DNA from 4 places in the Streptomyces sp. ITFR-16 genome. Region 2 is predicted to be linked to each of the others. Evidence: riboswitches for the same ligand, from Rfam matches in the RefSeq annotation. Region 2 holds a riboswitch; each other region holds the start of a gene.
What was found. A riboswitch is a leader RNA that binds a small molecule or an ion and turns the genes downstream of it on or off. The one in region 2 is predicted to bind cobalamin.

Region 1: another riboswitch for cobalamin. It lies ahead of RLT58_RS11605 (ribonucleoside-diphosphate reductase subunit alpha); the one in region 2 lies ahead of RLT58_RS34045 (prenyltransferase/squalene oxidase repeat-containing protein).
Region 3: another riboswitch for cobalamin. It lies ahead of RLT58_RS05260 (CoA-acylating methylmalonate-semialdehyde dehydrogenase); the one in region 2 lies ahead of RLT58_RS34045 (prenyltransferase/squalene oxidase repeat-containing protein).
Region 4: another riboswitch for cobalamin. It lies ahead of RLT58_RS28040 (cobalamin biosynthesis protein); the one in region 2 lies ahead of RLT58_RS34045 (prenyltransferase/squalene oxidase repeat-containing protein).

What each region holds. Positions count from the first base shown of each region.
Region 1 covers NZ_CP134609.1:2,645,147-2,652,717, reverse strand. Annotated here, with positions in the region: gene RLT58_RS11625 (glycoside hydrolase family 20 protein) at 1-266, opposite strand, end outside; gene RLT58_RS11620 (GlxA family transcriptional regulator) at 359-1,333, opposite strand; gene RLT58_RS11615 (hypothetical protein) at 1,415-1,627, shown strand; gene RLT58_RS11610 (ribonucleotide-diphosphate reductase subunit beta) at 1,642-2,658, opposite strand; gene RLT58_RS11605 (ribonucleoside-diphosphate reductase subunit alpha) at 2,658-5,084, opposite strand; cobalamin riboswitch at 5,224-5,361, opposite strand; gene RLT58_RS11600 (GNAT family N-acetyltransferase) at 5,414-5,926, opposite strand; gene mctP (monocarboxylate uptake permease MctP) at 6,063-7,571, opposite strand, start outside.
Region 2 covers NZ_CP134609.1:7,687,979-7,695,549, forward strand. Annotated here, with positions in the region: gene RLT58_RS34020 (GNAT family N-acetyltransferase) at 1-218, shown strand, start outside; gene RLT58_RS34025 (FAD-dependent oxidoreductase) at 261-1,418, opposite strand; gene RLT58_RS34030 (TetR/AcrR family transcriptional regulator) at 1,622-2,218, shown strand; gene RLT58_RS34035 (YhgE/Pip domain-containing protein) at 2,206-3,492, opposite strand; gene RLT58_RS34040 (prenyltransferase/squalene oxidase repeat-containing protein) at 3,731-5,143, opposite strand; cobalamin riboswitch at 5,266-5,343, opposite strand; cobalamin riboswitch at 5,442-5,570, shown strand; gene RLT58_RS34045 (prenyltransferase/squalene oxidase repeat-containing protein) at 5,777-7,571, shown strand, end outside.
Region 3 covers NZ_CP134609.1:1,148,934-1,156,504, reverse strand. Annotated here, with positions in the region: gene RLT58_RS05270 (class F sortase) at 1-112, shown strand, start outside; gene cobF (precorrin-6A synthase (deacetylating)) at 201-992, opposite strand; cobalamin riboswitch at 1,173-1,352, shown strand; gene RLT58_RS05260 (CoA-acylating methylmalonate-semialdehyde dehydrogenase) at 1,582-3,081, shown strand; gene RLT58_RS05255 (acyl-CoA dehydrogenase family protein) at 3,087-4,235, shown strand; gene RLT58_RS05250 (enoyl-CoA hydratase/isomerase family protein) at 4,232-5,299, shown strand; gene mmsB (3-hydroxyisobutyrate dehydrogenase) at 5,293-6,234, shown strand; gene RLT58_RS05240 (enoyl-CoA hydratase) at 6,231-7,013, shown strand; gene RLT58_RS05235 (short-chain fatty acyl-CoA regulator family protein) at 7,022-7,571, opposite strand, start outside.
Region 4 covers NZ_CP134609.1:6,326,925-6,334,495, reverse strand. Annotated here, with positions in the region: gene RLT58_RS28060 (alpha/beta hydrolase) at 1-285, opposite strand, end outside; gene RLT58_RS28055 (class II aldolase/adducin family protein) at 352-1,011, opposite strand; gene RLT58_RS28050 (inorganic phosphate transporter) at 1,247-2,506, shown strand; gene RLT58_RS28045 (hypothetical protein) at 2,520-2,753, shown strand; cobalamin riboswitch at 2,914-3,046, shown strand; gene RLT58_RS28040 (cobalamin biosynthesis protein) at 3,191-4,183, shown strand; gene RLT58_RS28035 (cobyric acid synthase) at 4,180-5,721, shown strand; gene cobN (cobaltochelatase subunit CobN) at 5,742-7,571, shown strand, end outside.

The DNA of each region.
Region 1 (7,571 bases), 5.0 Mb from region 2:
GGGGCGCCGCCCGACAGTTCGCCCGCGAACCGGGCCGCGTCGGCCGCCGTGCGCCGCTCCCGTACCCCGTCCAGCACGATCCTGGCCCGGTCGGTGAGCGTGAACTCGCCCTCGGCGGGCCGCCACTGCCGCAGCGAGGGCAGCACCTCGGGCGGCGGTCCCGGCGGCGCCTCCCGGGCCGATGCGCTCTGCAGGGGCAGCGCGGTGGCGGCGAGCGCGGCCACCACGGCCCCGATGATCCTTCGTCGTGCCGTCCGGATGTCCATGCCGGTGACCCTGACGCGCGCGGGGCGGCCCGGTCCATGGACAGACGCGGGAATCGGTTGGACGAATGATCCGATGTCCGATCTCCGGCCGATCAGGCGACTTCGGTCAGATCGGACGGGCCCCGGAAGGTCCTGCGGTACGCGTTCGGCGTGGTGCCCAACGAGCGTACGAACTGGTGGCGCAGGGCCGCCGCATTGCCGAAGCCCGCCTGACCGGCGATCGTGTCCATTGTTTCATCGGAGGTCTCCAGCAGATGCTGGGCCAGCAGCACCCGCTGCCGCAGCAGCCAGCGGTACGGGGTGGTGCCCGTCTCCTGCTGGAAGCGGCGGGCGAAGGTGCGCGGCGACATGTGCGCCTGGGCGGCCAGCTGCTCGACGGTCATCTCGCGGTCGAGGTGGCGCTCCATCCAGGCGAGGGTGTCGCCGACCGTGTCGCAGCGGGTGCGCGGCAGCGGGCGCTGGATGTACTGCGCCTGCCCGCCGTCGCGGTGCGGGGGCACCACCATGCGGCGCGCGATGGTGTTGGCGGCGGCCGGTCCGTACGCCTGGCGGACCAGATGCAGGCATGCGTCGATGCCCGCGGCCGTCCCCGCCGAGCTGATGACCGGGCCCTCGTCCACGTACAGCACGTCCGGCTCCACCTTGGCCTTCGGGAAGCGGCGGGCCAGCTCCGCGGCGTGGCGCCAGTGCGTGGTGCAGCGCCGGCCGTCCAGCAGGCCGGCCGCGCCCAGCACGTACGCCCCCGAGCAGACGCTGAGCACCCGCGCGCCCCGGTCGACGGCCCGGCGCAGCGCGTCCAGGACCTCCTCGGGGTACTCCCGGTCCATGAAGTGGCTGCCGGCCGGTACGGCGATGAGATCGGCCTCTTCGAGCCGGTCGAGGCCGTACGGCGTGCTGATGGTGAAACCGGCGTGGGTCCGCAGCTGCGGGCCCTCGGCGGAGACCACGGCAAAATCGTGCACGGGCAGGCCCTCGTCGCTGCGGTCGAGTCCGAAGACCTCGCACAGGACGCCGAGTTCGAAGGGGTGGACCTCGTCGAGGAGAAGGGCGGCGACATTCTTCAGCATGCCACCAGTGTGGCAGTAATTCGATGCTCTATGACAGTCCTGCCACTGATGCGACCGGCCGGAAGCGACGACAGTAGAGCCATGAACACATTCATGAACTACCTGGGCATTTCCGCTGTTTTCGCTCTCGTGCTGCTGCCGGCGCTCGTCGGCGCCGCCCGGGAACGCCGCATCGACCGCCTGCTCCGGGAGGCGGAACGGGCCCGGAGTGCCGAGCCGCCGGAAACGGCGGACGCCGCACGGCCGGTGGGGGCCGCACGGCGTCCGTACGTCAGGAGCTGGGCGCGGATCTAGCCGGTCCGGGCGGTCTAGAACTCGTCGTCGAAGCCGACCGTGCCCTCGACGGCCACCTGGTAGGCGGACGGGCGGCGCTCGAAGAAGTTCGTCAGCTCCTGGACGCCCTGGAGCTCCATGAACGAGAACGGGTTCTCGGAGCCGTACACCGCGGGGAAGCCCAGCCGGGTGAGCCGCTGGTCGGCGACGCACTCCAGGTACGCGCGCATCGACTCGGTGTTCATGCCGGGCAGCCCGTCGCCGCACAGGTCGCGGCCGAACTGAAGCTCCGCCTCGACGGCCTCCTTCAGCATGTCGGTGACCTGCTGTTCGAGGGCGTCGTCGAAGAGGTCGGGCTCCTCCTTGCGGACGGTGTCCACGACCTCGAACGCGAAGTTCATGTGCATGGTCTCGTCGCGGAAGACCCAGTTGGTCCCCGTGGCGAGGCCGTGCAGCAGCCCGCGCGAGCGGAACCAGTACACGTACGCGAAGGCGCCGTAGAAGAACAGCCCCTCGATGCACGCCGCGAAGCAGATCAGGTTCAGCAGGAAGCGGCGGCGGTCGGCCTTCGTCTCCAGCCGGTCGATCTTCTCGACCGAGTCCATCCAGCGGAAGCAGAACTGCGCCTTCTCGCGGATCGACGGGATCTCCTCGACCGCGTCGAAGGCGGCCGCCCGGTCGTCCGGGTCGGGCAGGTAGGTGTCCAGCAGCGTCAGATAGAACTGGACGTGCACGGCCTCCTCGAAGAGCTGCCGCGACAGGTACAGCCGCGCCTCGGGGGAGTTGATGTGCTTGTACAGCGTCAGCACGAGGTTGTTGGAGACGATCGAGTCACCGGTCGCGAAGAACGCCACCAGCCGCCCGATCAGGTGCTGTTCGGCGGGCGACATCTTGGCGAGGTCCGCCACGTCGGAGTGGAGGTCGACCTCCTCCACGTGCCAGGTGTTCTTGATCGCGTCCCGGTAGCGCTCGTAGAAGTCCGGGTAGCGCATGGGACGCAGGGTCAGTTCGAAGCCCGGGTCGAGCAGGTTCTTGTCTTCGTTGGAGCTCATTACTGGCAGGCCTCGCAGGACTCGGGGTTTTCGAGGGAGCAGGCGATCGCGTCCGCGTCGGGCGCGCCGGCCTGCTGTACGGGAATGGGGGCGGCGGCCGCCGTCTGGCCGGACGCGGCACGCGCGATCCGGGTCGCGGGGCGGGAGCGCAGGTAGTACGTCGTCTTCAGCCCCTGCTTCCAGGCGTACGCGTACATCGAGGAGAGCTTGCCGATCGTCGGCGTCTCCAGGAACAGGTTGAGCGACTGGCTCTGGTCGAGGAACGGCGTACGGGCCGCCGCCATGTCGATCAGGCCGCGCTGCGGGATCTCCCACGCCGTGCGGTACAGCGCCCGCACGTCCTCGGGGATCCAGGCGAATCCCTGCACCGAGCCGCTCGCCTCGCGCAGCGCCTCGCGGGTCCGCGCGTCCCATACGCCGAGCCGCTTCAGCTCGTCGACCAGATAGCCGTTGACCTGGAGGAACTCACCGCTGAGCGTCTCGCGCTTGAAGAGGTTGGAGACCTGCGGCTCGATGCACTCGTACACACCCGCGATGGAGGCGATCGTCGCCGTCGGCGCGATGGCCAGCAGCAGCGAGTTGCGCATCCCGGTCTTCGCGACCCGGGCGCGCAGGGCGTCCCAGCGCTCCGGCCAGCTCAGCTCGGTGGCGTAGTGGTCGGGGTGCAGCACACCCCGGGCGGCACGCGTCTCGGACCAGGCGGGGAGGGGACCCGACCGCTCGGCGAGATCGCAGGACGCCTCGTAGGCGGCCAGCATGATGCGCTCGGAGATCTTCGTGGAGAGCGCGCGGGCCTCGGGGGAGTCGAACGGCAGCCGCAGCTGGAAGAAGACGTCCTGGAGGCCCATCGCGCCCAGACCCACCGGCCGCCAGCGGGCGTTGGACCGGCCGGCCTGCTCGGTCGGGTAGAAGTTGATGTCCACCACGCGGTCGAGGAAGGTCACGGCCGTACGGACGGTGGCGTCCAGGCGCTCCCAGTCGATCGTGCCGTCGGCGACGAACGCGCCGAGGTTGACCGAACCGAGGTTGCAGACGGCCGTCTCGCCGTCGTCGGTGACCTCCAGGATCTCCGTGCACAGGTTGGACGAGTGCACGACGCGGCCCGGCTCGGCGGTCTGGTTCGCGGTCCGGTTGGAGGCGTCCTTGAACGTCATCCAGCCCTGGCCGGTCTGCGCGAGGGTCCGCATCATCCGGCCGTAGAGCTCACGCGCCGGCATGGTCTTGCGGGCGAGGCCCTTGGCCTCGGCGGCCCGGTAGGCGGCGTCGAACGCGTCGCCCCACAGGTCGACCAGCTCGGGCACGTCGGCCGGGGAGAACAGCGACCAGGTCCCGTCCGCGTCGACCCGGCGCATGAACTCGTCCGGGATCCAGTGCGCCAGGTTGAGGTTGTGCGTGCGCCGCTGGTCCTCACCCGTGTTGTCGCGCAGTTCGAGGAACTCCTCGATGTCCGCGTGCCACGTCTCCAGGTAGACGGCGGCGGCGCCCTTGCGCCGGCCGCCCTGGTTGACGGCGGCGACCGAGGCGTCGAGCGTCTTCAGGAACGGCACGATGCCGTTGGAGTGGCCGTTGGTGCCGCGGATCAGCGAACCGCGGGCACGGATGCGGGAGTACGAGAGGCCGATGCCGCCGGCGTGCTTGGAGAGCCGCGCGACCTGGTGGTAGCGGTCGTAGATCGAGTCCAGCTCGTCCAGCGGCGAGTCCAGCAGATAGCAGGAGGACATCTGCGGGTGGCGGGTGCCGGAGTTGAAGAGCGTGGGGGAGGAGGGCAGGTAGTCCAGCCGGCTCATCAGCCCGTACAGCGCGGCGACCTCGCCGAGCGCGCGCTCGGATTCGTCCTCCGCGAGCCCGGCGGCGACCCGCAGCATGAAGTGCTGCGGGGTCTCGATGACCTGGCGGGTGTGCGGGTGGCGCAGCAGATAGCGGCTGTGCAGGGTGCGCAGGCCGAAGTAGCCGAAGCGGTCGTCGGCGCCGTCCGCGAGCGACTGCCCGATCAGCGCGTCCAGGGCCTGCGCGTGGAGCGTCACGAACGCGGCGGTGCGGTCCGCGATCAGGCCCTCACGGTGTCCGACGGCGACCGAGGCGGAGAACGACGTCGCGCCCTGCCCGGCCGCCTCGTCCGCGATGGTGCGGGTGAGGAGACGGGCGGCGAGCCGGGAGTACGCGGGGTCCTCGGAGATCAGGCCCGCGGCGGCCTCGGTGGCCAGCGAACACAGCTCGGCCTCGTCCGACCGGGCGTTGCGGCCGCGCAGGGCTGCGGCGGCGACGCGTCCGGGGTCGGTGTCGGGCAGATCGGCGGTGAGGTCGGTCAGGGTCCGCAGCAGTGCGGTGCCCGGTCCGTCCTTCGCGGGTCCGGCGGACCGGACCGCTTCGGCCTCGGCTGCTTCGGACTCGGCCGCTGAAACCGGATCGGCTGGCGCGATGGTCACGTGGTGCTCTCCCTCGCTCGGCTCGGGGCCGGCGGGGAGCGGGGGCAGCCGGGCGGAGCGGGACCCGGGCAGGGCAGCACTCCGTGCGGCGTCCACCGGCCCATCCGCGAGGCCCGGACGTCTGGGCATCCGGTTCGGTCGAGCCGGATGCGCTGTCGGCAGGTCCTCGGACTGACGGGTGCACAAAAGCACACCGAATACACCGTTGCGGGACAGTTCCGGATTCGCACCGGATTTCCCTGCGGCGACAGCGAGCACGAGCATACATGTGGGGGCCGCCGGATGCGGCAGCCCCCACATGTTGTGTCGTACGAGATCTCAGTGCGCGCTCACACCAGGGGCCGGAGCTCCAGGCGGTACGTCAGCAGCTTCAGGTCCTCGATCGGATTCCAGTCCCTCTCGGGGGTCCGGACGAAGCCGAGGCGCCCGTAGATTCTATGGGCACCGTGCATCGCCGGCTGCGTCGACAGGACGATCCCGGTGACGCCCGGGGTGGCTCGTGCGCGCTCGATACAGGCCCGTACCAGCGCCTCACCCGCTCCCGCTCCCCGGGCCTCGCGGGAGACCGCCAGCATCCGGAATTCGGCTTCGTCGGGCGCGGCGATGTCGCACCAGGGGTTGCCCGGCGGGGCGTAGGTCACCCCGCCCAGGACGCGGCCCCGCGTGTCGGCCGCCACCAGCACCTCGGCCTCGGCGGCCCGGCGGGGGACATCGCGCAGCTTCACCAGATACGGGTCGTCGGCGCCGAAGTCGAGGAGGCCGTCCCCGAGATAGGCCTCGGCGGTGATCTCGCCGAGGACCGTGTGCTCGGCGGGCTCGACCGGCCGGATCGTTATGTCCATGGGCGGAAGTCTGCCGCACGCCCGGGCCGGGCCCGCAAGCGATTTGCGCCGGCACTCCGAGCGCTTGGACGCGCGGACGGGCCGCCGCGCCCCCTCCGCGCGTGCGGAGGGGGCGCGACGGCCCGTCGCGGTGCCGTCAGTGGCCGCCCGGCGCACCCGCCGTGGCCGGCGGGAGCTCCGTCTGCACGCCCGGGTCGCCCGCGTCCGCGGTGTAGTCGCCCGGAGCGGTCTCGTCGACCCCGGCGGGCGCCTTCACGGCGTTCAGGACGAAGGTCAGGACCACGGTGACCACGATGTTCAGCACGAAGGCCGTCAGGCCGATGTAGCCGATCTCGCCGAGGCCCGGGATCTCCTTGGAGGACCCGCCGAAGTGCTTCTGGGTGGGGCTCGCGACCCCGTAGGCGGCGGCCGTCCCGTAGATCATGCCGACCGCCCAGCCGGCGAGCAGCGCCCAGCGGTGGAACCAGCGGGTGAACAGGCCGCCGACCAGGGCAGGCATCGTCTGGAGGATCCAGATCCCGCCGAGCAGCTGGAAGTTGATCGCGACCGTCTTGTCCATGGTGAGGACGAAGGCGAGCGCGCCGACCTTCACCAGCAGCGAGACCAGCTTGGAGACCTTGGTCTCCTGGGCGGGCGTCGCGTCGGGCTTCAGGAAGTCCTTGTAGATGTTGCGGGTGAACAGGTTCGCCGCGGCAATCGACATGATCGCGGCCGGCACCAGCGCGCCGATGCCGATGGCGGCGAAGGCCACCCCCGCGAACCAGTCGGGGAACATGTTCTCGAACAGCTGCGGGATGGCCAGCTGGCCGTTGTCCACCTTGACGCCGGCGGCGATCGCCATGAAGCCGAGCAGCGCGAGCAGGCCCAGCATCAGCGAGTACAGCGGCAGGATGGTGGTGTTGCGCCGGATCACCTCACGGCTGCGGCTGGAGAGCGTCGCCGTGATGGAGTGCGGATACATGAAGAGCGCCAGCGCGGAGCCCAGCGCCAGGGTGGCGTAACCCCACTGGCCCGCCTCGGCGGGTGCGAGGGCGCCGGTCGGCTTGCCGCCCGGCGGGCCCGCGAATTTGTCCTGCGCGGCGGCGAAGATGTCGTCGAAGCCGCCGAGCTTGATCGGGATGTAGATGATCGCCACGGCGATGACCAGGTAGATCAGTCCGTCCTTGACGAACGCGATCAGCGCGGGAGCGCGCAGCCCGGAGGAGTACGTGTACGCGGCGAGCACCGCGAACGCGATCAGCAGCGGCAGGTCCTTGACGAACCAGTTGGTGTTCTCGCCGCCGCCGACGCCCATCACGTCCAGCACGGCCTGGATGCCGACGAGCTGGAGCGCGATGTACGGCATGGTGGCGAGGATGCCGGTGACCGCGACGGCCAGTGAGAGCCCCTTGGAGCCGAAGCGGCCGCGGACGAAGTCCGAGGTGGTGACGTAGCCGTGCTTGTGCGACACCGACCACAGGCGCGGCAGGAAGGTGAAGATCAGCGGGTACACCAGGATGGTGTAGGGCACCGCGAAGAAGCCGGCCGCGCCCGCCGCGTAGATCGCCGCGGGTACGGCGACGAAGGTGTACGCGGTGTAGAGGTCGCCGCCGAGCAGGAACCAGGTGACCCAGGTGCCGAACGACCGGCCGCCGAGGCCCCATTC
Region 2 (7,571 bases):
CCCTCATTGGTACCGGAATCGGCCGCGCCCTGCTGGAAGCGGTCCACGCGCATGCGCGCGCCCGGCGTTTCGACCTGATGCTGCTGTGGGTCCTCGACGCCAACACCAGGGCCCGCCGCTTCTACGAGAAGGCCGGCTACGCCGCCGATGGAGCCGTGCGGACGGAGGAGTACGACGGGGTGTCGGTGCCCGAAGTCCGTTACCGGCGCGCGCTGTAGGCGCCGGTGGGCCGTGTGCCGGGTGCGACGTCTGGAGGCGGGTCAGTGGTGGGCGGTCATATGGGCCAGGGTCTGTGCGGCGCCGTCCGGGGCGAAGGTGCCGTCCAGGGCGCCGGCCGCGCCCTCGGCCGCCTCGGCGGAGCGGGGCAGCAGGATCTTCTCGTAGGCGGTGACGGCCTCGTCGACGTCCGCGTGGTCCAGGAGGGCCTGTGCGAGGTCGGCGCCGTCGCGCATGGCGAGATTGGCGCCCATGCCGGAGAGCGGCGACATCAGATGGGCGGCGTCGCCGAGCAGGGTGACCCCGGCGGTGCGCTCCCAGGTGTGGGGGACGGGCAGCGCGAACAGCGGTCGGTCGGTGTAGCCGGTGTCGGTGGTGGTGAGGTAGGCGCGCAGCGCCGCGTCCCAGCCGGTGAAGCGCTCCAGGAGTGCGTCGCGGACGGCGTCGGGGTCGGCCGGGTCGATGCCAGCCCGCCGGTGCCAGTCCTCGGGGGTGCGCAGGCCGAGGTAGACGCGGATGTGGCCGCCGCTGTTGCGCTGGGCGACGATGCCGAGGTTGTCGTCGAGCGCCATCATCGTGCCGTTGCCGGTGAGGGCGGCCAGTTCGGGGTGGCGGGTGTCGGCGTCGTCGAGTCCGGTCTCGACGAAGGTGACGCCGGTGTAGACGGGCATCGCGTCCGACACCAGCCGGCGGACGCGTGACCAGGCGCCGTCGGCGCCGATGACCAGGTCGGTGCCGGCGGTGCTGCCGTCGGCGAAGTACAGACGGTGGCGGCCGTCGCCGAGCGGTTCCGCGCGGTCCAGCTTGTGACCCCACCGGACCGTGCCGGGGGTGAGCGAGCCGAGGAGGAGACCGCGCAGCCGGCCGCGGTCGATCTCCGGGCGGCCCCGGCCGTCCTCCGGCGGGGCGGAGTCGAACATGATCCGCCCGTCGCGTCCGACCAGGCGCCACTGCTCGCCCTCGGGCCGGGCCAGCGCGGCGAAGGCGTCCCACAGCCCGGCGGCGCGCAGGGCGTGCTGACCGGTGTCGGGGTGCATGTCGAGGGTGCCGCCCTGGGCGCGGGCGGTCGGGGATGCGTCGAGTTCGTAGACGGTGACGTCGAGGCCGTGGCGCTGGAGGACACGGGCGCAGACGAGGCCGCCGGGTCCGGCGCCGATGACGGCGATACGGGCGGCGGATATGGGGTGGGGGATGCGGTTCACGGCGACCTCCGTGGTCGTACGTCGAGCTGAGAGTGGGCGGGGGAAGAGGAGAACGGCGACGCCGTCGAGGGCGCCGGGCCGGTGCGTACCGGCGGAATCCCCCGGCTTCGCGGCGGGTCCTCCCGTAGCCACAGAAGCACAACGACCAAAAAAGTGCAACGGTACAACTTTTGGGATCAGGCACCCTTGTGTACGATAAAAGAATGACGACACCGATCGGACGGCGGGAACGCAAGAAGGCCGCCACGCGCAAGGCGCTCGCGGACGCCGCTCTGCGGCTCTTCTGCGCACACGGATACGACGCCGTGACCCTGCACGACGTCGCCGAGGCGGCCGACGTCTCCACCACCACGCTGCTCAAGCACTTCCCCGGCAAGGAGGCGCTCGTCTTCGACGAGGAGGCCGACCAGGAGGCCGGGCTCGTCGCGGCCGTCCGCGACCGCGCCCCCGGCACGACGATCCCCCAGGCCCTGTGCGCCCAGGTCAAGCGCGCCCGTGTCCGCTCGGCCGGCTCCGACCCCGCCTACCGCGACTTCCTCGACCTGGTGACCGGCACCCCGGCGCTCAGCGACTACGCGCACCGCATGTGGATGCGCCACCAGGACGCCCTTGCCCGGGCGATCGCCGCGGACATCGGCGCCCCGGCCGACGATCCGCGCTGCGCCGCCCTGGCGCGGTTCGCCCTGGAGAGTTCCGCCCTGGCCCACGACGCCGCAGACGCCGGGCACGCCGTCGACGTCGCCTTCGATCTGCTCGAACACGGGTGGGACGGCGGCCGGGCGCAGGGTCACCCCGGCTGAGGGACCAGCCGGTCCAGACCCTTGCGGTCGTAGTAGCGCGTCATCGCGAAGCCGAACACGAGCGCCGCCACGAAGCCGATCGCCACCATGATCCAGCCCCGGGTGAGCCCCGCGTCCGCCTGGGCGTCGAAGTACAGGATCGCCCTGACACCGGCGGCGAGCTGGCGCATGGGTTCGAAGGCGGCCAGGAACCGGTAGAACGACGGCACGGCCTCCAGCGGCACCGTGGCACCGGACGACGGCAGCGCCAGCGCGATGAACACGAACATGGCCACGAGCTGCCCGACGCTGCCGAACGCGGCGTTGATCGCCTGGACACCCAGACCGACCGCGAGGCACGCGCAGTACGAGAACAGCCACAGCTGCACCACATGGGGTGCGTCCATCCCCAGGACGGTGATGGTCGCCACCATGAGCGCCGTGGTGGTCAGCACCGTCAGTCCCGCGGTCATGACCATCTTCAGCAGCAGTGTCTGCGTCCGGTCGATCGGCAGGGTCGGGCGCCGGGTGTGCCAGGGGCCGATCTCGGTGTCCGCGTAGCCGAGGGAGGTGTCGACACCGGTGTGCACGATGTTGGCGCTCAGGAACCCGGCGAGCACCAGCAGCAGCGTGTAGTAGAAAGCGCTCAGCCCCAGACCGGTGTGTTCCCCGATCGGATGCCCCACCCGCGTGCTCACCGCCACCGGGTCGGTGAGGAGAAGACGCGTCGTGGCGTTCGCCCCGGCGGCCGTGGCCGACTTCGTCAGCTGCTTCCCGATCGACAGCGACGACTGCTGGGCGGCCTTCTGGGCGATCTGGGCCGCAAGGGAGGAACCGAGGCTGCCCGCGCCCGGGTTGGTCAGCACCGTCATCGTCGGCCGGACCGTCGCCCGGGCCGTCGTCAGCCGCCCCACCGACGCGGTGAAGTCGCCGGGGATCTCCAGCGCGCCGAACACCTTGCCCGCCGCCAGCTTCTGCTGCGCCTCCGCCCGGCTCACCCGGTGCCACCGCACCTGCTTGCCGGGGGTGGAGGCGACGACCGCCGCGCTGACCTGGGTGCCCAGGTTCTCCCGCTGGCCCGGCAGCGGAGCGCCGGTGTCCGCGTTCACCAGAGCGATCGGCAACTGGTCCAGGCTGCGGGCCGGCGTGAGGATGCCGCCCATGTAGAGCAGCGACAGCACCAGGGTGACCAGGATGCTGAGCAGGCCCGGAGCGAGCCAGATCTTCCACCGGCGCAGCACTCGGCCGGCGGAGGCCGGCGGGCCGGGGACGCGGGCGGGGATCTCGGTAGCCATACCACTCCACGGGCTCGTGACGGCGATGCGGTCGCTGAAGGGCCCACGGAAGCGGACGGTTCCCTCGTTCCCTGGGCTGCCGCAGGCACCGCCTGCGGACGCATCACGACCATAGAGCGAGCACGACGGAACGGAAGGTTACGACACTTTGACGGCAGGTCATGTCGTGGTGCGCACGCACCGCCCCGCGCGGCGGCCGGCCTCGCTGCGGGCCGGCCGCCGCACGGGAACGCCGAGGTCAGGCGCCCCAGCGCAGGGCGATCGTGTCGCCCGCGTTGATGACCTTGTTCCGGGCGGCGCCGGCGAAGGCCGAGCCGTCCACGCCGACCTTCCAGGTGTTCGACCCGCTGTTGGCCTTGCCGTTGAGGGCCGTGATCGTGCCGGTGCCCGAGGAGGGCGTCACCCCGCTGACACAGCCCGACGGGGTCGCCGCCGTCGTCGCCGCGTCGAGGACCGCGCCGAGCGTGGTCGTCGTCCCGGTCGGGGTGAAGGAGACGGAGCACACCTTCAGGCCGCCCGTGCCGTCGTCCACGGTGAGGGCCAGCTTGGTGGCGGTGCCGGGCGTGAACGCGGACTGCGCCACCCACTGCGGCGCGCCGCTGGTGGCGGGCGCCGGGGGAGTGGCGGTGAAGCCCCCTCCCGCGACCGCACGCAGCCCGTCGATGGAGGCGTAGGCGGACGGCGAGGTGTCGCTCGGCAGGTACTTGAATCCGCCGCCGGGGTTGAACTGCTGGGCGATCAGGAAGTCGACGGGGGTCTTGCCCGCCGAGGTCAGGAAGTCGCCCGTCTGCGGGTTGATGCCACAGGCGTTCAGGCCGGACACGGCCCAGCCGTTGGAGTCGGTGTTGACGCCGAACATGGCGTTGAACGCGCCGCTCGTGGGCACCAGTTTGCTCTTGAGGAACGCCTTGGCCTGCGTGATGTCGGTGTCCGTGTTCGGCACGCCGGAGACGCAGAGCGCCGCCATCGCGGCACCGGTCATGTCGATGTCGCTCGTGCTGCCGAGCTGGCCCGCGTCGCCCTCGGCCTTGCTGTAGTTCCAGCCGCCGTCGTTGTGCTGGTTGGCGCGGATGCGGGTGATCAGCGCGGAGCGCAGCGCCTGGGGTATGCGCTGCGCTCCGGCCTGGGTCTTCGCGCCGCCCAGGGCGAGCGCGGCGAAGACGGTGCCGTTGAAGTTGGCCGAAGGGCCGAAGTAGCCCGGCTCCGCCGTCTGCCAGTAGCCGTAGATGTCGCCGATCAGGTTGCGGGAGGCGGAGACCCGGGCCGGGTCGATGCCGGCCGCGTACGCGTTGAGGGTGGCGCGTTCGTAGTCGGTCACCACCGGTGTCGCCGAGGGCCAGCCCGCCGTGGCGAGCAGACCGCGGTAGACGGATCTCGCGTTCTTCGTGGCGTCGCCGCCCGGTGTGACGTCGACGGCCGCCGTACCGGCGGAGGCGAGCGCGCTGAACGCCCACTCGTTGGAGAGTCCCGCTCCGGCGTACGAACCGTCCGCCGCCTGAAGGGACTTGAGGTATGCGACACCGTTCGTCTTCGAGGTGGCGATCTGGGCCGGCGTGGCGGTCGCCGCGGCCGGCAGGACGCTCAGACAGAGCGCCCCGAGGGAGACGGTCGCCGTGAGGGCGAGACGGGTCGGGATGAGGGTACGGGGCATGGCCTGCTCCTGTGATGAGGGGCGCCGGCCGGGCCCCGCGTCCCGCCTCGAAGGCAGGGCAGCAGTGGCAGGGGCCGCCGCCCGAACGCGTGGACCGGCTTCCTGTGGTGCACCGCCGCCATGGGCATTCGGGCTCGGAGCGGTCCCCGCCGCTCCACACCGTTGCGCGTCAGCCCCGGCCTCTCACCGGGTTCCCCCATGTGGCAGCCCAGGACGCTACCCCAGGCCGTGCGGTCCTGCCAGCAGCCCCCGCGCCGCCCTCCGCGCGCTGCCACACGTCGTCTTGACGCCGTGTGCGGCACCGTGCTCCAATCCGCCTGATAAGCACGAGGTTCCAGGGGAAGCCGGTCGAAATCCGGCGCTGACCCGCAACCGTAGGCCCGGCATCCGCCGGGCGAGCCGGATTACCTGGGCCCTGATCTGCAGCGAGAAACGCCGTCGCGGACTACGGCGTGGTCGACAGCTCCACCCCGTGGTGACCTCTGGGGTGCGGGCGCCTCTGCCACGTTCCTGTCCTCGCGGCGCCAGGACGAGGGGGCCGCGGTGGGGACCGCAACGGCACAGCGAAGAGACCGACAGGCGGGGGCCCGTGCGTTCCTGGCCCTGATATCCGCGGCGTTCCTGCTGCTTGCCATGTGCGTGACACTCGTCACCGTCACCCCCGCCTCGGCCGACCCCCTCGGGGACTGCACGGCCAGCAGGGGCGCGATCGTCGCCGTCGACTTCGGTCCCTTCGGCGGCAAGGTCGAGCGCGGCTGCGACACGACACCGACGACCGGGTACGAACTCCTCCACGAGGCCGGGTTCACCACCGAGGGCACCCAGCACGACGGCCCCGCCTTCATCTGCCGTATCGGCCTCGGCTCCGGCACGCAGTACCCGACGACGGCCCAGGAATCCTGCGTCCTCACCCCGCCCGCCACCGCCTACTGGTCCTACTGGATCGCCTCGCCGGGCCAGAACAAGTGGACCTACAGCCAGTACGGGGCCATGGACCGCAAGCCCAAGGACGGCGATGTCGACGCCTGGGTGTTCGGCGGCACCGACATCGGCGGAACCACCGGCAAACCGGCCTTCACCCCGGACGAGGTGCGGGCCCAGGGCGGCACGGGGACCCCCGACCCCGGGAACACCCCCACCGTCGCGCCGGGGGCGATCGACCTCGCCGCCGCCTCGGCCTGGGTCGACAGCGCGCTCAAGGACGGCGAACGCGTTGTCGACGACGGCGCCGACACCCCCAACTACCTGCTGACCACCGAGGCGGCCTACGCACTCGCCGCCACCGGCGGCCACGGCGGTACCCTCGACAAGGTCACCGCCTTCCTCGCCGCCCACGCCGACGACTACGCCTACCCCTCGGGCGCGGGCCAGGCACCGGACGCGACCGCCGCCGCCCGCCTCGCCCTGGTGGCCGAGGCCACGGAGGGCGACCCGCGCCACTTCGGCGGCCACGACCTGATCGCCGGCCTCGTGGACAACGTCTGCACCACCGGCCCGACGACCTCCGGCTGCACCGCCCCGGGCGACTTCCGCAACGCCTCCTACGGCGACGGCCAGGCGCTCGCCGTCCTGGCCCTGCTCCGCGCCGACGCCGTCCCCCCGGCCGCGGCCGTCGAGCGGCTGACCCAGCTCCAGTGCGACGACGGCGGGGTCACCGGCATCCTGATCGGCCCCGACGAGTACTGCGACGGCGACCCCGCCACCACCGGTCTCGTGGCGCTCGCCCTGAAGGAGGCCGGCGGCCGGGACGCGGCCGTCGCCAAGGCCCGTACGTACCTGAAGAAGGCACAGAGCGAGAACGGTTCCTTCGCCGGCTACACCGGTTCCGCCACCGGCAGCGTCCACGCCACCGCGTACGCCGCCCAGGCGCTGCGCGCACTCGGCGACACCGCGCAGGCCGACGCGGCCGTCTCCTGGCTCTCGCGCGAGCAACTGGACGGCGGCGGCTTCGGCTTCGAGCAGGACGCCACCGACCCGGCGCTGTACGCGACCTCGCCCGCCGTCCTCGCCGGCGCCGGGACCGACCTCGTCCGCCTGACGGTGAAGGAGTCCGGGCCGACCGACCCGCCCACCACCGGGCCGCCCACGACGAAGCCGCCCACCACCGCCCCGACCCGCCCCGCCGGCGAAGGCCCCGACCTGAAGAAGGGCGTCGCCTACCTCACCAGCGCGGCCAACCTGAAGCAGGGGCAGTACTACGTCGCGGGGACCGGCTCGGGCCACGCGGACTTCGGCCTCACCATCGACGGTGCCTACGCGCTCGCGGCGACCGGCCTGAACAACGACAAGCTGCGCGGGATCGTCGACTTCCTCGACAAGGGCGGCAAGGACGGCGAAGGAAGAACCCTCCAGGACTGGACCGGGACCGGCACCGAGTACGCGCTCGGCGGGTCCATCGGCAAGGCCGCCCTGCTGGCCGAGGCCGTGG
Region 3 (7,571 bases), 6.5 Mb from region 2:
TCCGGAACTCAGGCTCATGACGTGCGGCGGGCGCTTCAACAAGAAGAACGGCTACTCGGCCAATGTCGTCGTCTTCGCCCATCTGACGTCCCTGAAGAAGCAGACGGTCTGAGCCGTCAACGGTATGGAGCGGCCGGTGCCCCGAGCGGGCACCGGCCGCCCGCGTGTCCACCGGGACGGGGAGAAGGGCGTGGGGCCTGTCAGGCGTCCGGGCCTTCGGGGCGCCGCCGCAGCAGGTAGGTGTCCATGATCCAGCCGTGTTCGGCGCGGGCCTCGGCGCGTGTGTGCCGGATGCGGTCGGCGACCTCGTCGAGGGGGCCGGCGATCAGGATTTCGTCCGGCGTGCCGAGGTAGGCGCCCCAGTGGATCCAGACGCCGCTGCCCGCCAACTGCCCGAAGGACTCGTGGGCGTCGAGCATGACGACGATGTCGGAGTCGTCGGGCGGAAGGCCCTCGGCGAGGCGTCGCCCCGGGGTGATGTGGACGGGGCGGCCGACCCGGTTGAGGGTGATGCGGTGGCGGGCGGCGAGGGCGGAGACGCTGCTGATGCCGGGGACCACCTCGCAGGTGAAGTCCACCTCCCCGCGGGCCCCGATGTCCTCCAGGATGCCGAGCGTACTGTCGTACAGCGACGGGTCGCCCCACACCAGGAACGCCCCGCACTGTCCGGGCGCCAACTCCTCGCGGATCAGCCGGGCGCAGAGGTCGGCGCGGCGCCGGCGCCAGTCGCGCACGGCGTCGGTGTATCCCGCGTCCGATGCCTGGCGGCGGTCGCGCCAGGGGTCCTCGGCCTCGACGACGCGGTACGGCCCCGGGAGATGCTCATCGAGCACGTCCCGCCGCAACCGGGTGAGGGCGGATTTCTCCCGGCCCTTGCCGAGTACGAAGAAGACATCGGCCCTGCGCATGGCGCGCACGGCGCCGAGCGTGAGGTGGTCGGGGTCGCCGGCGCCGATCCCGATGACGAGGAGATGCCGGGCGGCGGTACTCATGCGCTGCTCCCGGTGGCCGTCCGCAGGGCGCGGTGCGGATCCGGGGCGAGCGGGTCCGCTTCGGGGCGGATGCGCATGCGTACACGGCCTTTCCGGTCCGGCGCCGGGTGGGCCGCGCGGGGCGGGGCCCCGGCTGCCACGCGTCGCGAGTGGCGGGGTGGACTTAGTAGGACGTCCAACTATATCTTCGGGGGACAAGGTCCGCGGTGCAGGGAAGCCGGTGTGAATCCGGCACGGTCCCGCCACTGTGACCGGGGAGTGTGCTGCCATCCACACGCCACTGGCGAGGTACTGCCGGGAAGGCGGGCGGCGCGCGGAGATCCGGGAGTCAGGATACCGGCCGCGGACGGTTCCGTGTTTTCCACGAGGATGGAGACGACACGCATGGCACCGGTCCGTACGCACACACACGACCCTGGTGATCCGGCGGGGCGCGCGCACATCCCTGCGCGCCCGTAGACCTCCGAGGCCCTCCGGCCCCACTGTCCGCTGTCCCACGGCATTCCCCGGCACCGCGCCCGCCTCTCTGCGCGCGGGCCGGCGGCTCGCCGTGCCGTCCCCGGATCCCACCTGACGAGAGCAGGCACCCATGGTCCGTGAACTCACCCATTTCATCGGCGGGAAGCACACCGCCGGTACGTCCGGTCTCTTCGGCGACATCCACGACCCCAACACCGGTTCCGTACAGGCGCGTGTGCCGCTCGCGGGCCGCGCCGACGCCGGGACGGCCGTCGCCGACGCCGTCACCGCCCAGCGGGAGTGGGGGCAGTGGAACCCCCAGCGGCGCGCCCGCGTCCTGCTGCGCTTCCTCCAACTCGTCGACGCGGAACGCGAATCCCTGGCGCGCCTGCTGTCGTCGGAGCACGGCAAGACCGTCGCCGACGCGCACGGGGACATCCAACGCGGCCTGGAAGTCGTCGAGTTCGCCGCCGGGATTCCCCATCTGCTCAAGGGGGAGTTCACGGACAACGCCGGCACCGGCATCGACGTGCACTCGCTGCGCTCCCCGATCGGTGTGGTCGCCGGGATCACCCCCTTCAACTTCCCCGCGATGATCCCGCTCTGGAAGGCGGCACCCGCTCTCGCCTGCGGAAACGCCTTCATCCTCAAGCCGTCGGAGCGCGACCCGTCCGTCCCGCTGCGGCTGGCCGAACTCTTCCTGGAAGCCGGTCTGCCGCCCGGCGTGCTGAACGTCGTCAACGGCGGCAAGGAAGCGGTCGACACACTCCTGGAGGACCCGAGGGTGGGCGCGCTCGGTTTCGTCGGCTCCACCCCCGTCGCCGCGCACCTCTATGCCACCGCCGCCGCCCACGGCAAGCGCGCCCAGTGCTTCGGCGGCGCCAAGAACCACATGATCGTGATGCCGGACGCCGACCTCGACCAGGCCGCCGACGCCCTGATCGGCGCCGGATACGGCTCCGCCGGCGAGCGCTGCATGGCGATCTCCGTCGCCGTCCCCGTCGGGGAGGAGACCGCCGACCGGCTCGTCGCCGCGCTCAAGGAGCGCATCGCCACCCTCCGGATCGGCCGCTCCGACGACCCGGACGCCGACTTCGGGCCCCTGGTGAGCCGGGACGCCGTCGAGCGGGTCCGGCGGTATGTGGACATCGGCGTCACCGAGGGCGCCGAACTCGTCGTGGACGGGCGGGACTTCACCCTCCCTGGGCACGAGGACGGCTTCTTCGCCGGGGCGACCCTCTTCGACCGCGTCACCTCGCGGATGCGGATCTACCGCGAGGAGATCTTCGGCCCCGTCCTGTGCGTCGTCCGGGCCGCCGGCTACGAGGAGGCGCTGCGGCTGCCCAGCGAGCACCCGTACGGAAACGGGGTCGCGATCTTCACCCGGGACGGCGACACCGCCCGCGACTTCACCCGCCGGGTGGACACCGGCATGGTCGGCGTCAACGTCCCGATCCCGGTCCCCGTCGCCTATCACACCTTCGGCGGCTGGAAGCAGTCCGGATTCGGCGACCTGAACCAGCACGGCCCGGACGCCATCCGCTTCTACACCCGCACCAAGACCGTCACCTCGCGCTGGCCCTCGGGCGCCAGGGAAGGCGCGAGCTTCACCCTGCCCACCATGGGATGAGCGCCATGACTCTCACCTCCCTCACCGAGGACCAGCAGGCCCTGGTGGAGACCACCCTCGACTTCGCCCAGGACCACCTGGCACCCCATGCCGTCCGGTGGGACCGCGACAAACACTTCCCGCTCGACGTGCTGCGCAAGGCCGCCGGGCTCGGACTCGGCGGCGTCTACGTACGGGAGGAGTCCGGCGGCAGCGGACTCTCCCGCGCCGACGGTGTCCTCGTCTTCGAGGCCCTGGCCTCCGGCTGCCCCTCCATCGCCGGCTATCTCTCCATCCACAACATGGTCGCCTGGATGCTCGACACCTACGGCGGCGCGGACCAGCGCGCACGGTGGCTGCCCCGGCTGTGCGCCATGGACGACCTCGCCAGCTACTGCCTCACCGAACCGGGCGCCGGCTCGGACGCGGCCGCGATCAGCACCCGCGCCGTCCGCGACGGCGACACCTATGTCCTGACCGGCGTGAAGCAGTTCATCTCCGGGGCGGGCGCCTCCCAGCTCTACCTGGTCATGGCGCGCACCGGGGGAGCGGGCCCCGACGGGATCTCCGCGTTCCTCGTGGACCGGGACGACCCCGGGCTCTCGTTCGGCCCGAACGAGGCGAAGATGGGGTGGAACGCCCAGCCCACCCGCCAAGTGGTCCTGGACGGGGTCCGGTTGCCCGAGGACCGGCTGCTCGGCCGGACGGGCGACGGCTTCCGGATCGCGATGAGCGGGCTGAACGGCGGCCGGCTCGGCATCGCCGCCTGCTCCCTGGGCGGCGCCCGCAGCGCCCTCAGTAAGAGCCTCGCGCATCTCGCGGGCCGCGAGGCGTTCGGCGCGCGGCTCCTGGACGCGCAGGCGCTGCAGTTCCGCCTCGCCGACATGGCGACCGAACTCACCGCCGCCCGCGCCCTGGTCCACCAGGCCGCCACCGCCCTGGACCGGGCGGACCCCCAGGGCCCGCAGCTGTGCGCGATGGCCAAGCGCTTCGCCACCGACACCGGCTACTCCGTCGCCGACCGGGCCCTGCAGCTCCACGGGGGCTACGGATACGTCAACGAGTACGGCATCGAGAAGATCGTCCGTGACCTGCGGGTCCATCAGATCCTGGAAGGAACCAACGAGATCATGCGCGTCATCGTGGCCCGCGGCCTGACGGAGGCGTTCCGGTGACCGCCGACGAGGAACACGTACTGCTCCGCACCGAGGGCCGCGCCGCCCGCCTCACCCTCAACCGGCCCCGGGCGCTCAACGCCCTCACCCACGGCATGGTGCGCCGCATCGACGAGGCGCTGACCGCCTGGGAGCACGACCCGGCCGTGGAGACCGTGATCCTCACGGGGGCCGGTGAGCGCGGACTGTGCGCGGGCGGCGACATCCGCTCCATCTACGAGGACGCCCGCGCCGGCGGCACCGCGTCGGCCGGCTTCTGGCGGGACGAGTACCGGCTCAACGCCCGGATCGCCCGCTACCCGAAGCCGTATGTGGCCGTCATGGACGGCATCGTGATGGGTGGTGGCGTCGGTGTCTCCGCGCACGGCAGCGTCCGCATCGTCACCGAGCGCTCGCGCGTCGCGATGCCGGAGACCGGCATCGGCTTCGTCCCCGACGTCGGCGGCACCTATCTGCTCGCCCTCGCCCCCGGCGAACTCGGCACCCACCTCGGGCTGACCGGGGCGCCCGTCGGCGCGGCCGACGCCCTGCTGTGCGGACTGGCCGACCACTTCGTCCCCTCCGCCGACCTGCCCCGGCTGCTGACCGACCTCACCACGAAGCCGGTACGCGACGCCCTCGGCCCGTACGTACAGCAGCCGCCACCCGGCGAACTCGCGGACCACCGGGACTGGATCGACGCCTGCTACGGGGCCGACACGGTCGAGGAGACCGTCGCCCGGCTGCGCGCCCATGGATCGCGCGCGGCCGCAGCGGCGGCCGGCACACTCGCGGCCAGGTCGCCCACCGCCCTCAAGGTCACACTCACCGCACTGCGCCGGGCCCGCCGGCTCGGCCCGCTGGAGCGCGTCCTGGAACAGGAGTACCGCGTCTCCACGGCCGCGCTCGCCTCCCACGACCTGGCCGAGGGCATCCGCGCCCAGGTCATCGACAAGGACCGCAGCCCGCACTGGGCACCGGCCACCCTGGCCGAGGTCACCGGCACGGACGTGGCGCGCTACTTCGCCCCGCCCGCCGAAGGCGGACTCCACCTGGCCACAACCCCACAGGAGATGCCGTGGTGAACAGCAGCCGCACGATCGGATTCATCGGCCTCGGTCACATGGGCGGCCCGATGGCCGCCAACCTCGTCGAGGCGGGCCACCGGGTGCTCGGTCACGACCTGGTGCCCGGGCTCCTCGACGCGGCGGCCGCCGGCGGGGTGGAGCCCGCCGGATCGTCGGCGCAGGCCGCGGCCGCGGCGGACGTGGTGATCACCATGCTGCCGGCCGGGCGGCATGTGCTGGCCCTCTACCGGGAGGAGGGACTGCCGGCCGCCGCCCGGCCGGGCACCCTGTTCATCGACTGTTCGACCATCGATGTGGCCGACGCGCGCGCCGCCCACGAAGCGGCGGCCGCCGCCGGGATGCGGTCCCTGGACGCCCCCGTCTCCGGCGGGGTCGTCGGCGCCGAGGCGGGCACCCTCACCTTCATGGCGGGCGGGGGAGAGGCCGAGTTCGCGCAGGCCGAGCCGCTGCTCGCGGTGATGGGCAGGAAGGCCGTGCACTGCGGCGGCCCGGGTGCCGGGCAGGCCGCGAAGATCTGCAACAACATGATCCTCGGGATCTCGATGATCGCGGTGAGCGAGGCGTTCGTCCTCGGGGAGAGCCTGGGCCTGTCCCACCAGGCGCTGTTCGACGTGGCCTCCACCGCCTCCGGCCAGTGCTGGTCGCTGAGCGTCAACTGCCCCGTGCCGGGCCCGGTCCCGGGCAGCCCCGCCAACCGCGACTACCGTCCGGGCTTCGCGGCCCCGCTGATGGCCAAGGACCTCGGACTGGCCGCCGGCGCCGCCAGGGCGGCCGGGGTCGACGCGGAACTCGGCCTGAGAGCGGCAGAGTTGTACGCCGCCTACGCCGAAGGTCCCGGCGTCGAGGAGGACTTCTCCGGGATCGTCCGAGCGATCCGGGACCGGTCGCGGTCACTGCGGCCACTCACCGCACCTGAAGGAGGCACCGCATGAGCACCGACTCCTACGAGACCATCCGCGTCGAACGCAGGGGCCGTACCGCCCTTCTCACGCTCGACCGCCCCAAGGCCCTGAACGCGCTCGACCTGCGGCTGATGAACGAGGTCGTCGCCGCGACGGCGGAGCTGGACCGCGACCCCGGCATCGGCTGCGTCGTCCTCACCGGATCACCGAAGGCCTTCGCGGCCGGGGCCGACATCAAGGAGATGCGGTCGCAGAGCTACATGGACATGTACCTCGGCGACTGGTTCACCGCCTGGGACCGGCTCGGAGCCCTGCGCACACCGACGGTCGCCGCCGTCTCCGGGTACGCGCTCGGCGGCGGCTGCGAGCTGGCGATGCTCTGCGACATCCTGCTGGCCGCCGACACCGCCGTGTTCGGGCAGCCCGAGATCAAGCTGGGCGTGATCCCCGGCATCGGCGGCTCGCAGCGCCTGACCCGCGCGGTGGGCAAGGCCAAGGCCATGGAGATGTGCCTGACCGGCCGCACGATGGACGCCACCGAGGCGGAACGGGCCGGACTCGTCTCGCGGGTGGTGCCCGCGGGGGACCTCCTCGGTGAGGCGCTGGCCGTCGCCGAGACCGTCGCGGGGATGTCGCTGCCCGTCGCGATGATGGCCAAGGAAGCGGTCTCCCGGGCCTTCGAGACGACGCTCGCGGAAGGCGTCCGCTTCGAACGCCGCCTGTTCCACGCGGTGTTCGCGACCGCCGACCAGAAGGAGGGCATGGCCGCGTTCGCCGACAAGCGGCCGCCGGGCTTCACGCACTCCTGACCCCGGACCTATGTCCCGTTCCCCGTCTCCACGGGGTACGGGACATAGGTGCGCCGGTCGGGGTCGACGGCCAGCAGCCCGCCCGCCGGGGGCCGGGCCCGCTGGGCGCAGTCCCGGCGCTCGCAGATCCGGCAGCCCAGACCGATCGGTGTCGCGGCCCGGGGATCGTCCAGCGCGACGCCCTCCGCGTACACCAGGCGGTGCGCATGGCGCAGCTCGCACCCCAGGGCGACGGCGAACTCGGCCCGAGGCGCGTGATGCCCCGCACCGCCCCGTACCACGGTGCGCGCCACCCAGAAGTACCGCTTGCCGTCCGGCATTTCGGCGACCTGGGTGAGGACACGGCCGGGGGAGGAGAACGCCGCGTACACCGTCCACAGCGGGCAGGTGCCGCCGAGCCGGGAGAAGTGGAAGTCGGTCGCCGACTGCCGCTTGGAGACATTGCCCGCCCGGTCCACCCGCAGGAACGAGAAGGGCACCCCGCGCCGCCCGGACCGCTGGAGCGTGCTCAGCCGGTGGCACACCGTCTCGAACCCGACGCCGAAGCGTGCCTGGAGC
Region 4 (7,571 bases), 1.4 Mb from region 2:
GGTGTCGGGGGCCTGGTGGGCCTGGTCGATCACGGGGCCGGCGACGGCGTGGACGCCCTCGCCGGTCAGCCCGTAGGTGCCGGGGCGCAGGGACGTGAAGGACCGGGTCAGGGTGACCTGTCCGGCCGCCGTCGCGTGCACGGTGAGTTCGCGGTCTGCGGGCAGCGGTCGGCCGGACGGCGTCTTGAGGGCGACGTCGCCGGCGTACCGGCCGGCCGCGACCGCTGCCGCACCGGCGCCGAGGAGGGAGGTGACGGCCGCTGCCGTCGCTGTTGCCGGGCGCACCGCTTCAGTCTCCTGGGCCGGACCGCACCCTGCCAGTGGGCGGGGGCCGTCCGGTGGCCGGGGGCCTCAGCCCGGCTGTCCGTACCCCTTCAGTGCCTCCTGGACCTCGGCCAGCTGGTCCGGTGTCAGCAGGGCGGGAGTGCGGCCGGGCACGGAGCCGGCGGCGAGCCAGACGCGGCAGAGCCATTCGAGCTGGGCGGTGCGGTCGTAGGCCTCGTCGGGGGTGGCGCCGAAGGTGACCGTGCCGTGGTTGGCGAGCAGGCAGCCGGTGCGGTCGCGCAGGGCGGTGAGCATGTTCGCGGCCAGTTCACCGGTGCCGTAGCGGGCGTAGGCGGCGACGCGGACGGGGCCGCCGAGCAGCGCGGCGGCGTAGTGCACCGAGGGGACCTCGGTGACCAGGGTGGAGACGGCCGTGGCGTGCACCGCGTGGGTGTGCACGACGGCGGCGGCGCCGGTGTTCCGGTAGACCGCGAGATGGAGCGGGAGTTCGCTGGTGGGGGCCAGCTCGCCGATGACCCGGTTGCCGTCCAGGTCGACGCCGACGGCGTCCTCGGGGCGGAGCCGGTCGTAGGGCACTCCGCTCGGGGTGACCAGCACCGTTTCGCCGACCCGGACCGAGACGTTGCCCGAGGTCCCGACGACGAGCCCCTCGGACGCCGTCCTGCGGGCCGTGGTGACGACCGCGTCCCAGGCCAGTTCGATCGAATCCCGCCATCCGTCGCTCATACGAAGATCCTTTCACCGGATGAGCGGCCCGTCACCGCCCCTCCCCCACGGGCCGCGCCGGCCCCGGATTCGGGGCCCACACTGCCCTGTGCCCTCCACCCGTGATCACACGGTGACGGAACAGGGCGGCGGCACTCCGGTTGGGGTCACCACAACGCCCTGCTCAGTTCATCTTCCGTTCACTCAGGTTGCCTACGGTCCACGTGCCACTGACGTCGAACGATTGCCTGGGTAAATGGAACACATCACGCTGCTGCTCGCGATTGTGATCGTGACAGCTCTAGTGTTCGATTTCACGAACGGTTTCCACGACACCGCCAACGCGATGGCCACCACCATCTCGACCGGCGCACTCAAACCCAAGACAGCGGTCGCCATGTCCGCCGTTCTCAACCTCGTCGGCGCGTTCCTGTCGGTGGAGGTCGCCAAGACGATCTCCGGCGGGATCATCAACGAGGACGGCCTCAGAACCGAGGTCATCTTCGCCGCGCTCGTCGGCGCGATCCTGTGGAACCTCCTGACCTGGCTGGTCGGCCTCCCGTCCAGTTCCTCCCACGCACTGTTCGGCGGCCTGATCGGCGCCGCGGTGATGTCCGCCGGCTGGTCGTCGGTCGACGGCGGCACCGTCGTCACCAAGGTGCTGCTCCCCGCCGTCGCCGCCCCGGTCGTCGCCGGTCTCGCCGCGCTGCTGGCCACCCGGCTCACGTACCGGATCGGCGGGAAAGTCACGGGCGGCGCCCAGGAGAAGGCGACCGCCAAGGGCTACCGTGCCGGGCAGATCGCCTCGGCCGGCCTGGTCTCCCTCGCCCACGGCACCAACGACGCGCAGAAGACCATGGGCATCATCACGCTCGCCCTGGTCACCGGCGGTGTCCTCGCCCCCGGCTCCAACCCGCCGGTCTGGGTCATCGTCTGCGCCGGCCTCGCCATCGCACTCGGCACCTACCTCGGCGGCTGGCGCATCATCCGCACCATGGGCAGCGGCCTGACCGAGCTGAAGCCGCCGCAGGGCTTCGCCGCCCAGACCAGCGCGGCGACCGTCATCCTGGCCTCCTCGCACCTCGGCTTCTCCCTCTCCACCACCCAGTCCTGCTCCGGCGCCGTGATGGGCGCGGGCCTCGGACGCAAGGGGGGCGTGGTCCGCTGGTCCACCGCCACCCGGATGTTCGTCGCCTGGGGCCTGACCCTGCCGGCCGCCGGACTGGTCGGCGCGGGAGCCGAGTTCCTCACCAAGCAGGGCACCTGGGGCGTCGTGGTCGTCGCGGCGCTGCTGATCGCGGGCTCCGGCGCGATCTGGGTGCTCTCCCGCCGCAAGCCGGTCGGCCACGGGGACGTCGCACCGGACGCGGAACCCGCGGGCGTCGTCACCACCGCCATCGCGGCCGTCAGCCCGCCGCCCACCGCGGCGGCCCAGGCGCAGGCCCACGACCTCACGGCCACCATCCCGGCCCCCGCCGCCCCTGTGACCGACCCGGCCCGACCGGCCACGGTGTAAGGACGAAGGACACATGCACATCGACTGGGCAGCCCTCGGCACCGTCTTCGGCGTCTCTCTCGTCGCCACCGTCGGCCTGGTGGGCCTCTTCACCCTCGGCATCGTCGGACTCTCCAAGCAGCCCGGACCCGCCACGGAGGGCGGACAGCCGGGCGGGTCGCTCCTGATGGCCCGCGCGGGCGCGTACGTCTGCTTCGGGCTGTGCGCCGCGGCGGTCGCGTACGGCATCTATCTGATCGTCGCCTGAGGCCCGCCGGCCTCTCCCCGCTCCTCCCCGTCGGGCCGGACACACCGCGTGTGTGTCCGGCCCGATGTGTGTCTACGCACACTGCGCCGTCGCAGGTCAACGGCAGGTTGACGGGTGTTCGCGGAGCGTGGTGGACTGCCGGAGCCATTACGGCGACAGCAGAGGAAGCCGGTGCGAATCCGGCGCGGTCCCGCCACTGTCACCGGGGAGCAGTCCCCCACCACCGGAAGTCACGGTTCGCGCGAGCGGACTGGAAGACCGGGGGAACTGCGGATCCGGAAGCCAGGAGACTCTCGTCGCCGGTCACGTCGAACCAGGGCGCGGACCCTGAGTGAGGACATATCGCCATGCCCGGCCGCCGTGCGTCCGTCCCTGTGCCCTTCCCGCCAGCAGTTGCCCGTACGAAGGTCCTCCGAGGCGCGACGGCCGGCTGAACCGTGCGTGCCGATCGCATTTTCGCGTACGGCGCCACGGCCGGTCTGATCGGCGATCTGCTGCTCGGTGACCCCCGCAGGGGGCACCCGGTCGCCGCCTTCGGGCGGGCCGCGGCGGGCGTCGAACGCCGGCTGTGGCGCGACCACCGCGGGTGGGGCGCGCTGCACACCCTGCTCTGCGCCGGAGGCGCCGCCGGGGGCGCCGCGCTGGCCGCCCGCGCCCTGCGGCGCCACCCCGCCGCCTCCGTCGCGCTGACCGCCGCCGCCACCTGGTCCGTCGTCGGCGGTACGTCCCTGGGGCGCGAGGCCCGCGCCATCGGCGGCGCGCTCGCCGCCGGGGACGTCGAACTCGCCCGGGAGCGGCTGCCGCACCTGTGCGGCCGCGACCCGCAGTCCCTGGACGGGCCACAGATCGCCCGCGCCGTCGTGGAGTCCGTCGCCGAGAACACCTCGGACGCCGTGGTCGGCGCCCTGGTCTGGGGCGCGCTCGGCGGCGTCCCCGGGCTCGTCGGCTTCCGCGCCGTCAACACGCTCGACGCGATGGTCGGCCACCGGTCGCCCCGCCATCTGCGCTACGGCTGGGCCTCGGCCCGCCTCGACGACCTCGCGGGCTGGCCGGGCGCCCGGCTGACGGCCCTGCTCGCCGTGGCCGCCGGGGGACGGCCACGGGAGGCGGTCCGGGCCTGGCGGGCCGACGCGGCCAAGCACCCCAGCCCCAACGCGGGCCCGGTGGAAGCCTCGTTCGCCGGCGCGCTCGGCGTACGCCTGGGCGGGACTCTCGCCTACGGCGGCCGGGTCGAGCACCGCCCCGTCCTCAACGGCGGGACGGGCCGGGCGGTGGAGACCGCCGACATCGAACGGGCCGTACGCCTCTCGCGCCGGGTCGGCGCGCTCGCCCTCGGCGTCAGCGTGGCGGCCCGCCTCGGTGCGGGACTCGCCGCCCGCCGCCTCACCCGTACCCCAGATGCACAGGTCCCAGGACGGAGAGCGGTATGAGCGGTGGGCTGCTGGTGGCCGGCACCACATCGGACGCGGGCAAGAGCGTCGTCACGGCGGGCATCTGCCGCTGGCTGGTGCGCCGGGGCGTGAAGGTCGCGCCCTTCAAGGCGCAGAACATGTCGCTGAACTCCTTCGTCACCCGCGAGGGCGCCGAGATCGGCCGCGCCCAGGCCATGCAGGCCCAGGCCGCCCGGGTGGAGCCGACCGCCCTGATGAACCCGGTGCTCCTCAAGCCCGGCGGCGACCGCTCCAGCCAGGTCGTCCTGATGGGGCGCGCGGTCGGCGAGATGAGCGCCCGCGGCTACCACGGCGGGCGGCAGGAACAGCTTCTTTCCACCGTCGTGGACTGCCTGGAGCAGCTTCGGGGCACGTATGACGCGGTGATCTGCGAGGGGGCGGGCAGTCCGGCCGAGATCAATCTCCGGCGCACGGACATCGTGAACATGGGCATCGCACGGGCGGCACGCTTCCCGGTGGTGGTCGTCGGCGACATCGACCGGGGCGGGGTCTTCGCCTCGTTCTTCGGCACGACGGCGCTGCTGTCGGCCGAGGACCAGTCGCTGGTGGCCGGCTATCTGGTCAACAAGTTCCGGGGCGACGTCTCGCTGCTGGAGCCCGGCCTCGACATGCTGCTCGGCCTCACCGGACGGCCGACGTACGGCGTACTGCCGTTCGCCCACGGCCTCGGGATCGACGAGGAGGACGGGCTGCGGGTCTCGCTGCGCGGCGCCGTACGGGAGTCGGTCGTCGCCCCGCCGCACGGCGAGGACGTCCTGCGCGTCGCCGTGTGCGCCGTGCCGCTGATGTCCAACTTCACCGACGTGGACGCGCTCGCCGCCGAACCCGGCGTCGTCGTGCGGTTCGTGGACCGCGCCGAGGAGCTGACCGACGCCGACCTCGTCGTCGTGCCCGGCACCCGGGGCACCGTGAAGGCGCTGGCCTGGCTGCGCGAGCGCGGACTCGCCGACGCCCTGCTGCGGCGCGCCGCCGAGGGCCGCCCGGTCCTCGGGATCTGCGGCGGCTACCAGATCCTCGGCGAACACATCGAGGACGAGGTGGAGTCGCGCGCCGGGCGGGTCGACGGGCTCGGACTGCTGCCCGTGCGCGTCCGGTTCGACCGCGAGAAGACCCTCGCCCGGCCGGTCGGCGAGGCGCTCGGCGCCCCGGTCGAGGGGTACGAGATCCACCACGGCGTCGCCGACGTGCGCGGCGGCGAACCCTTCCTCACCGACGGACAGGGCGGCCGCCTCGACGGCTGCCGGTCCGGTTCCGTGTGGGGCACCCACTGGCACGGCTCGCTGGAGAGCGACGCGTTCCGCCGCCGCTTCCTGGCCGAGATCGCGCGGGCCGCCGGCCGGCGCTTCGTCCCCGCCCCCGACACCTGCTTCGCCCAGCTGCGCGAGGAACAGCTCGACCGGCTCGGCGACCTCATCGAAGAACACGCGGACACCGATGCGCTGTGGCGACTCATCGAGTCGGGCGCACCGGCAGGACTTCCCTTCATCGCCCCCGGAGCACCTGGAGCACCCGCATGAACGCCCCGTCGAACGCCCCGCTGAGCACCGTGCTGCTGTTGTCGACGGCCGACACGGACCTGCTGGCCGCCCGCGCCTCGGGCGCGCCCTTCCGGATCGGCAACCCGACCCGTATCGACGTGACCGGGGAACTGCCCGAGCTGATCGAGGGCTCCTCCGTCGCCGTCGTCCGTCTGCTGGGCGGCAAGCGCGCCTGGGAGGACGGGCTGGCCGCGCTCAAGGCGGCCGGCATCCCGACCGTGCTGCTCGGCGGCGAGGCCGTGCCGGACGCGGAGCTGATGGCCGAGTCGTCCGTACCCGCCGGTGTCGTCGCCGAGGCCCTGCGCTATCTGGTGGAGGGCGGCCCCGGCAACCTGGTCGAGCTGTCCCGCTTCCTGTCCGACACCGTCCTGCTGACCGGGCACGGCTTCGCCGAGCCGCAGAAGATGCCCGAGTGGGGCCCGCACGGCGACCGGCCGTTCGTCGAGGGCCGCCCCACCGTGGGCGTGCTCTTCTACCGGGCGCACCACCTCTCGGGCAACACCTCGTTCGTCGACGTGCTGTGCGACGCCGTCGAGGCGCGCGGCGCCAACGCCCTGCCCGTGTACTGCGGTTCGCTGCGCGGGGCGGACGCCGGTCTGTACGAGCTCATCGGCCGGGCCGACGCCCTGGTCGCCACGGTGCTCGCGGCCGGCGGCACCCGGGCGTCGGACGCCTCCGCCGGGGGCGACGACGAGGCCTGGGACATCGGCGCGCTCGCCGATCTGAACGTGCCGGTGCTCCAGGGGCTCTGCCTCACCTCCTCGCGCGCCGCCTGGGAGGCGTCGGACGCCGCGCTGACCCCGATGGACGCGGCGATGCAGGTGGCCATCCCGGAGTTCGACGGCCGGCTCGTCACCGTCCCGTTCTCCTTCAAGGAGCAGGGCCCCGACGAGGTGCCGGTGTACCGCGCCGACCCCGAGCGGGCCGCCCGCGTCGCCGGGATCGCCGTGCGCCACGCCGTCCTGAAGCACAAGACCAACGCCGAGAAGAAGCTCGCCCTGGTCTTCACCGCCTATCCCACCAAGCACTCCCGCGTCGGCAACGCGGTCGGCCTGGACACGCCCGCATCCGCCGTCCGCGTCCTGGACGCCCTGCGCGACGCCGGTTACGGGGTCGAGGGGCACCCGGACAACGGTGACGAGCTCATCCACCGCCTCATCAACGCCGGTGGCCACGACGTGGAGTGGCTGACCGAGGAGCAGCTCGCGGCGGCTCCGGCGCGGGTGCCGCTGGCGGACTACCGGGAGTGGTTCGCGCAGCTGGAACCCTCGCTGCGCGACTCGATGCTGGAGCACTGGGGCGAGCCGCCGGGCTCGCTGTACGTGGACGGCGACGACATCGTCCTGGCCTCCCTGCAGTTCGGGAACGTCGTCGTGCTGATCCAGCCGCCGCGCGGCTTCGGCGAGAACCCGATCGCGATCTACCACGACCCGGACATGCCGCCCTCCCACCACTATCTGGCCACCTACCGCTGGCTGGAGAACACGTTCGGCGCGGACGCCGTCGTCCACATGGGCAAGCACGGCACGATGGAGTGGCTGCCCGGCAAGGGCCTCGGCCTGTCCGCCGGCTGCGGCCCGGACGCGGTGCTCGGCGAACTCCCGCTGATCTACCCGTTCATCGTCAACGACCCGGGCGAGGGCACCCAGGCCAAGCGCCGGGGCCACGCCACGGTGGTGGACCACCTGGTGCCGCCGATGGCACGCGCCGACACCTACGGCGACCTGGCCAAGCTGGAGCAGCTGCTCGACGAGTACGCGCTCGTCAGCGACCTGGACCCGACGAAGGCGCCCTCGGTGCGGGCGCAGATCTGGACCCTGGTCAAGGCC